DNA from 2 places in the Acidovorax radicis genome. Region 2 is predicted to be linked to the other one. Evidence: riboswitches for the same ligand, from Rfam matches in the RefSeq annotation. Region 2 holds a riboswitch; the other holds the start of a gene.
The links. Region 2 has a riboswitch for thiamine pyrophosphate ahead of thiC (phosphomethylpyrimidine synthase ThiC). Riboswitches for the same ligand answer to the same signal wherever they lie in the genome.
Positions count from the first base shown of each region.

Region 1: linked by a shared signal. The riboswitch ahead of KI609_RS13815 (purine-cytosine permease family protein) and the one ahead of thiC (phosphomethylpyrimidine synthase ThiC) in region 2 are both predicted to bind thiamine pyrophosphate.

Region 1 is NZ_CP075184.1:3,024,265-3,031,788, forward strand. It holds gene KI609_RS13785 (phosphoadenosine phosphosulfate reductase family protein) at 1-568, shown strand, start outside; gene cysD (sulfate adenylyltransferase subunit CysD) at 593-1,564, shown strand; gene KI609_RS13795 (sulfate adenylyltransferase subunit 1) at 1,579-2,946, shown strand; gene fdxA (ferredoxin FdxA) at 3,061-3,390, shown strand; gene KI609_RS13805 (NAD(P)/FAD-dependent oxidoreductase) at 3,541-4,578, shown strand; gene KI609_RS13810 (hypothetical protein) at 4,652-5,044, shown strand; TPP riboswitch at 5,073-5,178, shown strand; gene KI609_RS13815 (purine-cytosine permease family protein) at 5,239-6,516, shown strand; gene thiD (bifunctional hydroxymethylpyrimidine kinase/phosphomethylpyrimidine kinase) at 6,609-7,469, opposite strand.
Region 2 is NZ_CP075184.1:884,439-891,962, forward strand. It holds gene KI609_RS03955 (methyl-accepting chemotaxis protein) at 1-1,431, opposite strand, end outside; gene lpxC (UDP-3-O-acyl-N-acetylglucosamine deacetylase) at 1,695-2,618, shown strand; gene KI609_RS03965 (hypothetical protein) at 2,644-2,820, shown strand; TPP riboswitch at 2,873-2,996, shown strand; gene thiC (phosphomethylpyrimidine synthase ThiC) at 3,119-5,035, shown strand; gene KI609_RS03975 (methyl-accepting chemotaxis protein) at 5,229-6,887, shown strand; gene KI609_RS22995 (hypothetical protein) at 6,894-7,055, shown strand; gene gspE (type II secretion system ATPase GspE) at 7,015-7,524, opposite strand, start outside.

The DNA of each region.
Region 1 (7,524 bases), 2.1 Mb from region 2:
CCTGGTGGCATGGGCGCTCGGCCTGGGCCAACCGGCCATCGTCACCACCAACTTCCGCCCGTTCGAAGCGGTGATCCTGCACCTGGTCACGCGCGTGCAGCCCGATGTGCCGGTCATCTGGATGGACAACGGCTACAACACCGAAGCCACCTACCGTTTTGCCGACGAAGTGACCAAGCAGCTGGGGCTGAACCTGCACATCTACCTGCCGCGCCGCTCGCGCGCGCACCGTGAGGCCGTCGATGGCACCACGCCCGCGCTCGACGACCCGCGCCATGCCGCCTTTACCGAAGAGGTCAAGCTCGAACCCTTTGCCCGTGCCCTGCGCGAGACGGCCCCCAAGGTCTGGTTCACCGCGCTGCGCGCCACCGACACCGCCGTGCGCGCCCAGATGGAGCCCGTCAGCATCAACCCCGACGGCCTGATCAAGGTCGCGCCGCTGCTGCACTGGTCGTCCAAGGATCTGTACGAGTATTGCCAAAAGCACGGCTTGCCCAACAACTTCGACTACGTGGACCCGACCAAGGGCGAAGACCAGCGCGAGTGCGGACTCCACCTGGCCCACTGAACAAAGCGTGAAAAAACACTCGCCATGAATGCACGAACCACCCCTGACGTGATCCAGTCGGCCCTGAGCCAGGCCGCTGCACACCACCTGAGCAACGCCCACCTTGACGCGCTGGAAGAAGAAACCATCTTCATCCTGCGCGAGGTGGCCGCCGCCTTCGATCGCCCCGCCTTGTTGTTCTCGGGCGGCAAGGATTCGCTGGTCATGCTCAAGTGCGCCGAAAAAGCCTTTGGCACCAAGGCCAGCGGTGGCGGCATTCCCTACCCGCTCTTGATGATCGACACGGGCCACAACTTCCCCGAGGTCACGGACTTCCGCGACTTCCGTGCGAAGGAGCTGGGCGCCGAACTCATCGTGCGCAGCGTCGAAGATTCGATGGCGCGTGGCACCGTGCGCCTGGCCCATCCCGGCGAATCGCGCAACGTGCACCAGTCCGTCACGCTGCTCGAAGCGATTGAAGAGTTTCGGTTTGACGCCCTGATCGGCGGCGCCCGCCGCGACGAGGAAAAGGCCCGCGCCAAAGAGCGCATCTTTTCGCACCGCGACAGCTTCGGCCAGTGGCAGCCCAAGGCCCAGCGCCCCGAGCTGTGGACCCTGTTCAACACCCGCCTGCAGCCCGGCGAACACTTTCGCGTGTTCCCCATCAGCAACTGGACGGAGCTGGATGTGTGGCAGTACATCGACCGCGAGCAGATCGCGCTGCCCAGCATCTACTACACCCACAAGCGCAAGGTGGTGGACCGCCGGGGAATGCTGATGCCCGTCACCGAACTGACGCCCCCGCGCGACGGCGAGACCGTGGAGACCCGCGACGTGCGTTTTCGCACCGTTGGCGATATCACCTGCACCGCCCCGGTGGAGAGCACGGCGGCCACCGCAGCCGACATCGTGATCGAAACCCTGGCCGCCGACGTGAGCGAACGCGGCGCGACACGCATGGACGACAAGACCAGCGACGCTTCGATGGAGAAGCGCAAAAAAGACGGCTATTTCTGAGACGGGTATTTCTGATGACCACTACCAATTCGATAGCTGCCAGCGCTTACCCATCAATCGCCAGCGGCACAAATGACCATATTTCCGCGCTGAAATTCATCACCTGCGGCAGCGTGGACGACGGCAAAAGCACGCTGATCGGCCGCCTGCTGGTGGACAGCAAGGCCGTGCTGCAAGACCACCTCGCGGGCGTACAACGCCAGGGCGAGACCGATCTGGCCTTGCTGACCGACGGCCTCAGCGCCGAGCGCGAACAAGGCATCACCATCGACGTGGCCTACCGCTACTTCGCCACCGAAGAGCGCAAATTCATCATCGGCGACGCGCCGGGCCATGAGCAATACACGCGCAACATGGTCACTGCGGCCAGTAGCGCCGACGCGGCGGTGGTGCTGGTCGATGCCACCAAGCTCGACTGGAAGAACCCGCAGCTGGAGCTGCTGTCGCAGACGCGCCGCCACTCGCTGCTCGCCCACCTGCTGCGCGTGCACTCGTTGGTGTTTGCCGTGAACAAGCTCGACGCAGTGGAAGACCCCGCCCTGGCATGGACGCACATCCAGGGAGCGCTGACCACTTTTGCACAGGCCGCAGGCATCGCCGTGCGCGCCATGGTGCCGGTTTCAGCGCTCAAGGGCTGGAACGTGGTGGACGCCCATCCGGGCTGGAGCGGCTATGACGGCCCCACGCTGCTGCAAGTGCTGGAAGCACTGCCCAACACCCCCACCGACACGGACTTGCCGCTGGCCCTTCCGGTGCAATGGGTGGAGAAATCCTCGTCGTCGTCCGCCGACACCTCGCAGGGCCGCCGCGTTTTCTGGGGCCGTGTGGCCGCAGGGCAAGTGGCCCCTGGCACACCGGTGCAGGTGTTCCCCAGTGGCCAACTCGCCGCCGTGGCCCAGGTGCTGGACCATGCACGCCGCCCCGGGGGGGTTGGTGCGGGCCAAAGCGCCGGCATCATCCTCGACCGCGAGGTGGACGTCTCGCGGGGCGACTGGATCCTGGCCGCACCAACTGCCGCCGCCCCCGCTGAGGATGACTTCGACACGCCTGCCAGCGTGCCCGCATGGCCCGCCAGCCGCGAGTTGCGCACCACCGTGGCATGGATGGACGATGAGCCCCTGGTCGCCGGACGCGTGTATTGGGCGCTGCACGGCCACCGCTGGGTGAAAGCCAAGGTGAAGGCTGTGGTGCACAAGCTCAACATCAACACGCTGGCCGAAGAGGCCGCCACGCAACTGGATCCCAACGCCATCGGCCACGTGGATCTGCTGCTGCAAGAAGCCCTGCCCGCAACGGCGTTCAGCCAGGCGCGTGTGCTGGGTTCGATGATTCTTGTCGACACTGCCAGCCACAAAACGGCGGCGGCCGTGCTGGTCAATTGACCCACATCAACCGATCAACACCCAAGTCACCCCACCGGGGTGAGGGCCCCTGTAACCAATGTCGGTGAAAGCTCCTAAAATCGAGGGTTTTCACCGCCCCACACAACTGCTGCCATGACCCACGTCGTTTCCGAAAACTGCATCAAGTGCAAGTACACCGATTGTGTGGATGTGTGCCCCGTGGACTGCTTCCGCGAAGGTCCGAACATGCTCGTCATCGACCCCGATGAGTGCATCGATTGCGCCGTCTGCATCCCCGAGTGCCCCGCCAACGCCATTTTTGCCGAAGAAGACCTGCCTGCAGACCAGGTCGCGTTCATCAAGCTCAACGCCGACCTCGCCTTTGCCGATGGCTGGAAGAGCATCACCAAACGCAAGGCCGCTCTGCCCGACGCAGACGAGTGGAACGGCAAGCCCGGCAAGATCAGCGACCTGGCCAAGTGACGCCTGCCCTGAGCCGCTGCGCGCCTTCCTCCTGGGGGACATGCCACCGGCGGCCTGGCAAGGCGGGCCCCGTGATGGCAGTGGCTAGCGGTGCGCCGGTTTACGGCCAGACGGCAGGCCCCACGGCCCTGGCTTGAATCGTCAGACATGATGGAAGAAACAGATGCCGTCGTCATCGGCGCAGGCCCCGTGGGTCTGTTCCAGGTGTTCCAGCTCGGCCTGCAAGGCCTCAAGGCCCATCTGATCGACGCGCTGCCCCATGCGGGCGGCCAATGCGTCGAACTGTATGGCGACAAACCCATCTACGACATTCCGGGCGTGCCCGTGTGCACCGGGCGCGAGCTGGTGGCGTTGCTGCTCAAGCAGATCGCCCCTTTTGCGCCGCACTGGCATTTGGGCTCGATGGTCTCATCCCTCGCACCCCAGCCCGATGGGCGCGTGCTGGTGCAAACAGATACCGGCGCAATGCTGCTGGCCCGCGCTGTTTTCGTTGCCGCAGGTGTCGGCGCCTTTGTGCCGCGCACGCTCAAGACCGAAGGCATTGAAGTGTTTGTCGGCACGCAGGTTTTCTACCAATCGCTGCCCACAGGGTTCGACACCGCAGGCCGCCATGTCGTTGTGCATGGTGGTGACGAAAGCGCCGTGGCCTGTGCCCTCGACCTGGCCGAACGCAGCCCTGCAACACGCATCACGCTCTTGCACCGCCGCGACGTGTTTCAGGCGCCAGACGCCTTGCTACAACGCCTGCAGCACCAGCGCGACACCGGGCGCATCGTTGTCGAAGCGGTTCAGATCACCGGCATCGACACCACCCATGACCACCTCAATGCGTTGAGGGTGGTCGATGCAGAAGGCGCCCAGCGCGCCCTGGCGCTTGATGTACTGGTTGCCGTGCTCGGCCTCTCGCCCCGACTCGGTCCCCTTGCAGATTGGGGCCTGGCCATGGAGCGCAAACAACTCGTGGTGGACCCCGCCACCTTCGCCACCAGCGTGCCCGGCATCTATGCCGTGGGCGATATCGTCACCTACCCGGGCAAACGCAAGCTCATCCTCAGCGGCTTCCACGAAGCCACGCTGGCCGCCTTCGGCGCCGCCGAGTGGCTGGCGGGACACAAGCTGCCGTTGGAGTACACGACAAGCAGTGCGAAGCTGCAGGGGTTGTTGGGGGTTGCTGCGGCACAGAGCTGACAGACGGGGTTTGCCGCAGCCGCACGGCGTCAAAGGTTTGCCGTGTCTTGGTTTGCCCCCCAGAGAGGCTTCAATGTTTGTGCTGCCCACACTCATCTTCCCGCTGGTTTTTGGTCTTGCGATCTATCGCCTCTACCAGATTCCCCGCAAGCTTTGGTCCGGTGAGTTGCGGCTTCCTGGCACGCAACGCATGGTCTTGCTGAGCGCAACGGCAGGCGCATATCTGGTGCTGTTGGTCTACACCATCGCACTGGCCACGCTGTTTTTGCGCGCCCTCTTTTTGTCCGCTGATCAAGGCTCGGCATACATTGCACTGTTCGCGTATCTGGCTGCCTATCCATTTGTCTACTTCGGCGCAGCATGGATTTTTTACTACGGCCTCGGGGCAGATTCGCGATCAGGCCAACAGAATTGTCGAGAGCAATCCACACGGCAAAGCGCCAAGGGCAGCGGAACACTGCACTAAAATCCGCCCCGCACCACTGCAAGCCTGGTGCATTCGCTAGGGGTGTCCACTGCCGACGTTGGCAGGCGGGCTGAGAGAGTCCCTTTGAACCTGATTGAGATCATCCTCGCGCAGGGAAGCCCGTCTGAAACGCCACGCCACACGCAGCGCGGGGCACGGGTCTTTCTTGCGCCACAGGAGCCAAGGAGTCCACATTGAGCACACACGACAACGCATCCGCCAATGAGGCGCTGACACCGGTTTCCACCGCGCAGCGCGTTTTTCGCTGGCACGACCATGCCTCGTTGTGGTTCAGTCTGGGCGTGGGCCTGCTGGTGATGCAGGTGGGTGCCTATCTGATACCAGCGCTGGGTACTCAGGAAGCGGTGTTGTCCATTGTGGCGGGTTCGGTAATAGGGGCGGGATTGCTGGGTTGGGTGGCAAAAATAGGCTGCGAGAGTGGACTGGCCAGCGCCGGCTTGATGCATGCGGTGTATGGCCGCGCGTTCGCGCGGTTGCCCATCGTGCTGAACATCGTGCAGCTAATTGGCTGGGGTACTTTCGAGCTGGTGGTGATGCGCGATGCCACAGTGTCCATCGGGCGCCAGTCGGGCGCCATGGCGGCCGCCTATTGGCCAACACTGGCCACGCTGCTGTGGGGAGGCGTGATCACGCTGCTGATCAGCGGCTCTATGGTGCAGCTGGTGCGGCGCATCATTGCCCGTGTCGCACTGCCGCTGGTGGTGTTGTCGCTGCTGTGGCTGAGCTGGCAATTCCTCGGATTGGCCCACGCGCAGGGGCTGGAGCAGTTGTGGCAGCGGCGCGGCGAAGGCGGCATGGGTGTGATGCCGGCGCTGGACCTGGTGATTGCCATGCCGATTTCGTGGCTCCCGTTGGTGGCCGACTACGCGCGCCACGGCAAAAACGGCAGTGCCGCGCTGCGTGGCACCTGGGCCGGTTATGCGCTGGCCAACGTGTGGTGTTATGCATTGGGCGTGCTGGTGGCGCTGACGCTGCCCAGCGAGGATTTGGTGACCGCGCTGCTGCTGGCGCAGGGCGGGCTGATTGCGCTGTCGCTGATTCTGATCGACGAGGTAGACAACGCCTATGGCGACACGTACTCGGGCGCGGTGTCGGCCCACAGCCTGCTGCCACGCTGGAGCGTGCGCCAATGGGGCCTGGGCGTGGCGGTGCTCTGCACGCTGATGGCGCTGGTGCTGCCGATGCACAGCCTGGAGCCCTTCCTGCTGATGCTCAGCTCCGTGTTCGTGCCACTTTTTGGTGTGATTCTGGGGCGCCTGGCCTTCGGCGCCGACGCGGCGGCCATGCTGCAACGCGCAGGCAAAGCGCATGCCGCACCCATCGCCATCTGGCTGGCGGGCATCGCGTTCTACCACCTGCTGCCCACGGTGGCCCCGGCGCTGGGGTCAGCACTGCCGACACTGGCACTGAGCTTTGTGCTGGCCTGGGGTACACGGCCACGCGGGGTCTGACGGGCTTTGGTTGCTTCTTTTCTGATTGCTTCTTTTTTGATAGCTACTTGCGCTTGATGGATAAGCGCCAGAGCCAGAAAACACTTAAAAACCTACAACACCACCTGTGCCACTGGCGCATAACCGTGATTGAGCGGGCCGTGGCCCTTGCCGGTGTGTACGGCGGCGCCTGCCTGGATAGCCCCCAGGATGTAGGTGCGCGCGCGCTCCACCGCCTCGGGCAGCGCGTGGCCCAGGGCCAGCTGCGCGGCAATGGCCGACGACAGCGTGCAACCTGTGCCATGGCCGTTGTGCGTGGCAATACGTGGCGAGCGCAGGTGTCGAAGCGTGCCATCGGACAGCGCGAGCACGTCCACCACCTCATCACCCGGCAAGTGCCCGCCTTTGAGCAGCACGGCCTGCGCACCGAGCGTGAGCAAAGCGCGGGCAGCGTCGTCCAGCGCACTGATACCGGGGATGGGGCGGCCCAGCAGCAACGCCGCTTCGTCCAGATTGGGCGTGACCACGGTGGCCAGCGGGAACAGGTCGCGCACCAGCACCTGCACGGTTTCTTGGGCCATGAGCCGGTCACCGCTGGTGGCCACCATCACCGGGTCAAGCACCACATGCGGCAAGTGATACCGCCGAATGGCATCGACCACCACGGCAACCACCTCGGGTGCATGCAGCATGCCGATTTTCACGGCATCCACGCCGATGTCTTCCACCACGGCGTCGATCTGCGCGCGCAGCATGTCGGGCGGCACGCCGTGGATGGCACGCACGCCCTGCGTGTTCTGCGCGGTGAGGGCGGTGATGGCCGTCATGCCATAACAACCGAGAGCGCTGAAAGTCTTCAGGTCGGCCTGGATGCCGGCACCACCGCCGCTGTCAGACCCCGCGATGGACAAGACACGTGCGTAGCGAAGGAGTGGCTGGTGCTCAGAGCTGACAATGGGAGTGGAAGAAGTCATGCAAAAATTATGGCCTATGCGCCAGGTCAACAGACGCTTGTAAGGGATGTGCTGT
Region 2 (7,524 bases):
CGTGTTGACCTGTGCAATGCCCTGGCTCTGTTCAGATGTGGCCGCGCGGATTTCCCCAATGATGTCGGTCACCCGTTGCACGCTGGCGACGATTTCCGTCATGGTCTCGCCCGCATTGCCCACCAGTTGCGTGCCGGACTCGACTTTCTCGACCGACGCGCCGATCAGCGCCTTGATCTCCTTGGCGGCATCTGCACTGCGCCCCGCAAGGCTGCGCACTTCACTGGCCACCACGGCAAAACCCCGGCCCTGCTCGCCAGCACGTGCGGCTTCCACGGCTGCGTTCAATGCGAGGATGTTGGTCTGAAACGCAATGCCGTCGATGACGCCAATGATGTCGCTGATCTTCTTGCTACTGGCGTTGATGTCTTGCATGGTGGACACCACCTGCGCCACCACCTGGCCTCCGCGCGCGGCCACTTCGGCGGCGGATGTCGCCATCTGGTTGGCGGTATGGGCGGATTCCGACGTCTGCTTGACGGTGCTGGTCAGCTCCTCCATGCTGCTGGCCGTGGTCTGCAGATTGCTGGCCGTGTCTTCGGTGCGGTGGGCCAGATCGTTGTTGCCCTGGGCAATTTCGGTCGACGCCGTGGCAATGCTGTCGGTGGCCGAACGCACGTCGGTCACCAGGCGTCGCAGCGAGGTCACCATGTGCGCGAGGCCGTCGAGCATCGAGCCTGGGTGGGCATTGGGAATGGGGGTGTCCAGGTTGCCCTGCGCCACTTCTGACATGACGGCAATGGCTTCTGCCGGCTCGCCACCGATCTGGCGCAGCACCGACCGCGACACGAACCAGCCAATCACCCCCACCACGAGAAAGATCGCCACCACCAACACCAGGCGCGATAGCAGGGCCTGGCGCAGCAGGATGTCCACGTCATCGGTGTAAAGCCCGGAGCCCACCATCCAGTTCCAGCCATCCACCTTGATGATGTATTGCAACTTTGGCACGGCGGTCTGTTGCCCGGGACGGGCGAACATCGTGGGCACAAATGCCGTGCCGTCTTTGCTGCTGCGCATGCCATTCACAAGCATTCCGATGATGTCTACCCCGGAGCCATCCTTGACCTTTCCGAGCATGTCCTGCCCGTCCCATTCGGTCTTGAAGGGGTGCATCACGCCAACCCCTTCGGTGGTCCAGATGTAGAAATACTCGGTTTTGCCGTCGGCGCCGCCATACCGTGCCATACGTAGGGCGTCTTTGGCGGCTTTTTGCGCTTCTTCCTGTGGCATTGCGCCGCTGGCCGCCTTGGCCTGATAGGCTGCCACGATGCTGCGCGCAGATTGCACAGCGGTGGTCAGCATGTCCTTGCGCGAGTCGGTGATCAGCCGCCGCTCCTGGACCAGTGACGCAACGGACATGATCAGCAGCGCTGCAAGCGCCGCGCCGATCATGAGCATGATTTTCATTTTGAAGCTGAGTTTGCTCATCGGGTTTCCGGAGACAGGGAGCCGGTTTGTAGTCTGTGGGTTGTGTGAGTTCTGTGGTCGCGACGCAGCGGTGCGGGGCGCCATGCAGTGCATGAGATACAAGCCTGCACGTTTCGATTGTGCGTTGAAGAGGGGTGGGCCGGCTGTACGTGAAAACGCGATATTGCGCCTGTTTTTTTGGCTGGCGGCCCCGTGTAGCCGCTAACCATGTGCTGACAGCGCTGTCCCGTGCGTTGTATGGCCGCAGAAACTAAAATAAGCACATGCTCCAGCAACGCACTCTCAAGACACTGACCCGCGCCGTAGGCGTCGGGTTGCACAGCGGCCAGCGGGTCGAACTGACCTTGAGGCCTGCACAGCCGGACACGGGCATCGTGTTCCGCCGGGTTGATCTGCCCGAGCCGGTGGACATCCCCATCCGCGCCGAGGCGGTGACGGACACCCGGCTGGCATCCACCATCTCGGTGGGCAGCGCCAAGGTGCATACGGTCGAGCACCTGATGTCTGCCTGCGCGGGCCTTGGCATCGACAACCTCTATGTGGACATCACGGCCGAAGAGGTGCCGATCCTCGATGGGTCGTCCGCGTCGTTCGTATTCCTGCTGCAAAGTGCGGGGGTGGAACTGCAGAACGCACCGAAGCGTTTCATTCGCGTCACGCGGCCCGTGGAGGTGCGTGAAGGCGAGGGCGCCGCGGTCAAGTGGGCGCGGCTGGTGCCCTACCATGGCTACAAACTCAGCTTTGAAATTGATTTTGACCACCCCGCCGTGGACTCGACGGGGCAACGCGTGGAGTTTGATCTGGGCAAAGGCAACTACAGCCGCGACATTGCCCGGGCACGCACCTTTGGTTTCACACGCGATGTGGAGATGATGCGCTCACACGGTTTGGCGCTGGGCGGCGGGCTCGACAACGCCATCGTGATGGATGACTACAAGGTGCTCAACAGCGATGGTTTGCGTTATGACGATGAGTTCGTCAAACACAAGATTCTGGATGCCATGGGCGACCTTTACCTGATCGGCAAACCCCTGCTGGCTGCCTATAGCGCGTTTCGGTCAGGCCACGCCATGAACAACCTGCTCTTGCGGGAGTTGCTGGCCCAGCGCGACGCCTGGGAGGTGGTCACGTTCGAGGACGACCGCCAGGCGCCAAGCGGTTTCTCGCAGCCGGTGCGCGCCTGGTGATCGGGGCGCTGGGTAGGTTTTCACCATGCTGATAGTTCGCTGGCTGGCCATGCTGCTGTTGCTCACGGCCGCTGTGTTGTTTGCTTTCTATGCGGGCACGGGGCAGGCGCGCTACAAACGCCTGGGGTTTATCGTCCTCAAGTGGCCCCTGATCGCGGGTGTGTGTTTCTTTGCCGTCGTTCTTGTTGGACGGCTGGGTTAGGCACTGGCGCATGGGCTCGGGGGCCAATCTTTTCGAGCTCTGGCCTATACTCGCGCCTGCTCCGGGGTGTGCGTAAGCGCTGAGATGCGAGGTGGCTGAAGAAATTCGGCAGGCCTTGCGAACCCGACGAACTTGATCCGGTTCATACCGGCGGAAGAAGAGCCGACCTCCTTGTCCCCGTGCCCGCAGTCCTTGTGGGCACGCCATGCCTCAGGTGCTGCCATGCGCAGCCACCCGAGGGGCGCACAGGTCCATTCCGGAGCAGACCCCACCGCCACCGGAACCAGGAGACCTGCCCATGAATGCCCCCGATCCCCACGCCAAACTGGCCAGCACCGAGAAGTTTGCCGAGCTGCTGGCACGCACGCGCGAGCCCTTCCCCGCATCCCGCAAAGCCTATATCCCCGGCCGTCTGCACACCGACCTGCGCGTGCCCGTGCGCGACATCGCGCTGACCAATGGCGAGCAGGTCAGCGTGTACGACACCTCCGGCCCCTACACCGACCCGAATGCCGTGATCGATGTGCGCCAGGGCCTGGCCAGCGTGCGCGGCGGCTGGATCACCGGCCGTGGCGATGTGGAGCATTACGAAGGCCGCGCGCCCGTGGCGCTGGACGATGGCCAAAAGAGCGAAGACGCCACGCGCCTCGCCCAGCTGCGTGCCGAAGCTGCCGCCCTGCAGCGCAAGCCGCTGCGCGCCAAAAGGACGAATGGAGTGGGTGCCAACGTCACGCAGATGCACTACGCACGCAAAGGCATCATCACCCCCGAGATGGAATACGTGGCCATCCGCGAAAACGGCAAGCGCGTGTGGATGGAGCAGTACATGGCCGACGCCGGCCGTGAAAAGCGCCTGATGGGCAACCCCATGGGCGCGAGCATCCCGCGCATCATCACGCCCGAATTCGTGCGCGACGAGGTGGCCCGGGGGCGCGCCATCATCCCCGCCAACATCAACCACCCCGAGGTGGAGCCGATGGCGATTGGCCGCAATTTCCTGGTCAAGATCAACGCCAACATCGGCAACTCGGCCGTCACGTCCAGCATTGAAGAAGAAGTGGAAAAGCTGGTGTGGGCGATCCGCTGGGGTGCCGACAACGTGATGGACCTGTCCACTGGCAAGAACATCCACACCACGCGCGACTGGATCGTGCGCAACTCGCCCGTGCCGATTGGCACCGTGCCGATCTACCAGGCGCTCGAAAAAGTGGGCGGCGTGGCTGAAGACCTGACCTGGGAAATCTTCCGCGACACGCTGGTGGAGCAGGCCGAGCAGGGTGTGGACTACTTCACCATCCACGCCGGCGTGCGCCTGGCCTACATCCACCTCACGGCTAACCGCCGCACGGGCATCGTCTCGCGCGGCGGCTCCATCATGGCCAAGTGGTGCATGGCCCACCACCGCGAGAGCTTTTTGTACGAGCACTTCGAGGACATCTGCGACATCATGAAGGCGTACGACGTGTCGTTCAGCCTGGGCGACGGCCTGCGCCCCGGTTGTGCATCGGACGCCAACGACGAAGCCCAGTTCGCCGAGCTGCACACGTTGGGCGAGCTGACCCAGGTGGCCTGGAAGCACGACGTGCAGACCATGATCGAAGGCCCAGGCCACGTGCCCATGCACATGATCCAGGCCAACATGACCGAGCAGCTCAAGACCTGCCATGAGGCACCGTTCTACACCCTGGGCCCGCTCACCATCGACATCGCACCGGGCTACGACCACATTGCCAGCGCCATTGGCGCCGCCATGATCGGTTGGATGGGCACGGCCATGCTGTGCTACGTGACGCCCAAGGAGCATCTGGGCCTGCCTGATCGCGACGACGTCAAGCAAGGGATCATTGCCTACAAGATCGCCGCGCATGCAGCCGATGTGGCCAAGGGCCATCCCGGCGCCCGCTCGCGCGACGATGCGCTGAGCCAGGCACGTTTCGACTTCCGCTGGCAGGACCAGTTCAACCTGGGCCTGGACCCCGAGACGGCCAAGGAATACCACGACGAAACCCTGCCCAAAGACTCGGCCAAGGTGGCGCATTTCTGCTCCATGTGCGGCCCCAAGTTCTGCTCCATGAAGATCACCCAGGAAGTGCGCGACTTCGCAAAGCAAAAGGGTGTGGCCGAGGCCGATGCGTTGGCGCAGGGCATGCAGACCAAGGCCGTGGAATTCCAGAAGAACGGGGGCGAGTTGTACATCCCGCTCAAGCCGGTGTGAGCGTGGTGCAATAAGTGCAGCTACTGGCCCCGAGGATTCCCTGAAACAGGCCCCCGGGGCCGTGCTTACCCTGTGGGGTGGACGGCCCTGCCCGGCATATAGTCCCGCCCACCCCTGGCCCAGAAGGTTGGGGGTGTGTGTGGCACCAAATTTGCTATGCTGAACTGTCTGTTAAAAAATGTAAGGAAGAGCCATGAACGCTCTGGGCCGCTTCTCCATCCGCACGCGTCTTTACTTCGGAACCGTCTTTTCCCTGATCCTTCTGGTCGTCATCGGTGCCATGGGTTATGTGGCCCTGGACCGAACGCGGGGCACCCTGCAGGTGCTGTTTTCAGAACGCGTGCAGACCCTGACCGACATGTCCGAGCTGCGCACCACCCTGGGTGACCTGCGCCGGACCGAAAAAGACATCATCATCAACTTCAACAACTCGGTCGAGGTGTCCGCACTGCGCGAAACCTGGGCCAAGACCCTGGCCTCCCTGCGCAAGAGCCTGGCCGATGTGCGCCAGGTGCAGTCGGGCGATGCCGCCTTTGTCGACTCCATCGACAAGTCGCTGGCCGAGATCAAGCAGTACGAAACCGGCATTTCTCCCATCTTCGAGCAGATTGAGCGCGCACAGCTCGACGGTGCGGGAGGCGGCGCCTATGCCGACCGGCTCAAGGTCCACATGGAGGCTACCGACAAGCTGTTCTCCAGCCTTGCCACTACGGCCCGCGCGCAGATGGACGAGGCCCGCGCAGGCGTCGAGTCGCGCACGTCCACCATGTCGGCGCTGATCGGTATTGGCCTGGTGCTGGGGTTGGCCGTGCTGATTCCACTCACCTTCTTTAGCGTGCGCTCCATCACCAAGTCGCTGGGGCAGGCCCAGGAGCTGGCCGAACGCATTGCCAGCGGCGACCTGTCGCGCGATGTGGCAGCCATGAACCAGGACGAAGTGGGCCAACTGGTGTCGGCCATGGGCCGCATGCAGGATGCCTTGCGTGGCCTGGTGCGCCAGGTGCAGGACGCGGCGGGCAACATTGCCACGGCCAGCGGTGAAATCGCCAGCGGCAACCACGACCTGAGCCATCGAACCGAGCAGACCGCCGCCAACCTCGAAGAGACCGCTTCGTCGATGGAGATGCTCACCAGTACCGTGCAGCAAAGTGCGCAATCTTCGCGCCAGGCCAGCGATTTCGCCTCGTCGGCTGCCGAAGTGGCAGCGCGCGGCGGTGCCGTGGTGTCGCAGGTGGTCACCACCATGGACCAGATCACGACCAGCTCGCGCAAGATCGCCGACATCACGGGTGTGATCGACTCCATCGCGTTCCAGACCAACATCCTGGCGCTCAACGCCGCCGTGGAGGCCGCGCGCGCCGGTGAGCAGGGCCGGGGTTTTGCCGTGGTGGCCAGCGAGGTGCGCAACCTGGCGCAGCGCAGCGCCGAGGCCGCCAAGGAGATCAAGAACCTGATCGGCTCCTCGGTGGAGCGGGTCGAAGACGGTTCGCGCCTCGTCAGCCAGGCCGGACAGACCATGACCGAGATCGTGAGCAGCGTGCGCCGGGTCTCCGACATCATTGCGGAGATCACCGCCTCGTCGGCCGAGCAGAGCGACAACATCGGCCAGATCAGCCAGTCGGTCACCCAGCTTGACCAGATGACCCAGCAGAATGCGGCGCTGGTGGAGGAGTCCACCGCTGCGTCGGAATCCCTGCGCGAACAGGCGCACCAACTGACCAGTGCCGTGAGCCAGTTCAAGCTGCGCGAGGGGGCGGCGTTGCCGCCGGCCTTCAGCGCGGCGGCACCCGTCGCGTCGGCGGCGCCTGCGGCCATGCAGGGCCCGCGTCAGCCCGCACTACAGATCCGTTGATTTCAGGTGTTTTTGGCTGCTAGCGCTTATCCAGAAAGCGCAAGCAGCTATAAAAAATGTAGTGAAATGCCGCCCGTTACGGGTGGCCGTGCCTGCCGCCAGTCGAAGGCTGGCACGCTGGCGATGCTCAGTCCCGCGTCACCCGCAGCACTTCTTCGCGGCTGGTAATGCCTTCTGCAATCAGGCGCTCGGCGTCGTCGCGCATGAGCTTCATGCCCCCGGCCAGTGCGGCGGCGCGGATGTCGGCTTCTGAGGCCTTGTTGTGGATCTGCGCGCGGATCGCGTCGGTGGTCACCAGCAGCTCGAACACGCCCGTGCGGCCCGTGTAGCCCGTCTGGCCGCAATGCTCGCAGCCGACCCCCGAGCCGCCGGGCCGCCCCAAGGCGAGGGGCGCCCCCTCGGGGGGCAGCGAGGACACGCCAGTGCTAAGCGTGGGGGCTCCAGTTCCGTGGCAATGGCTGCAGTACTTGCGCACCAGGCGCTGGGCCAGTACCCCGAGTAACGACGACGACAGCAAAAACGGCTCCACGCCCATGTCGGTCAGGCGTGTGACGGCGCTGGCCGCATCGTTGGTGTGCAGCGTGGCGAGCACCAAGTGACCGGTGAGCGAGGCCTGGATGGCGATCTGCGCGGTTTC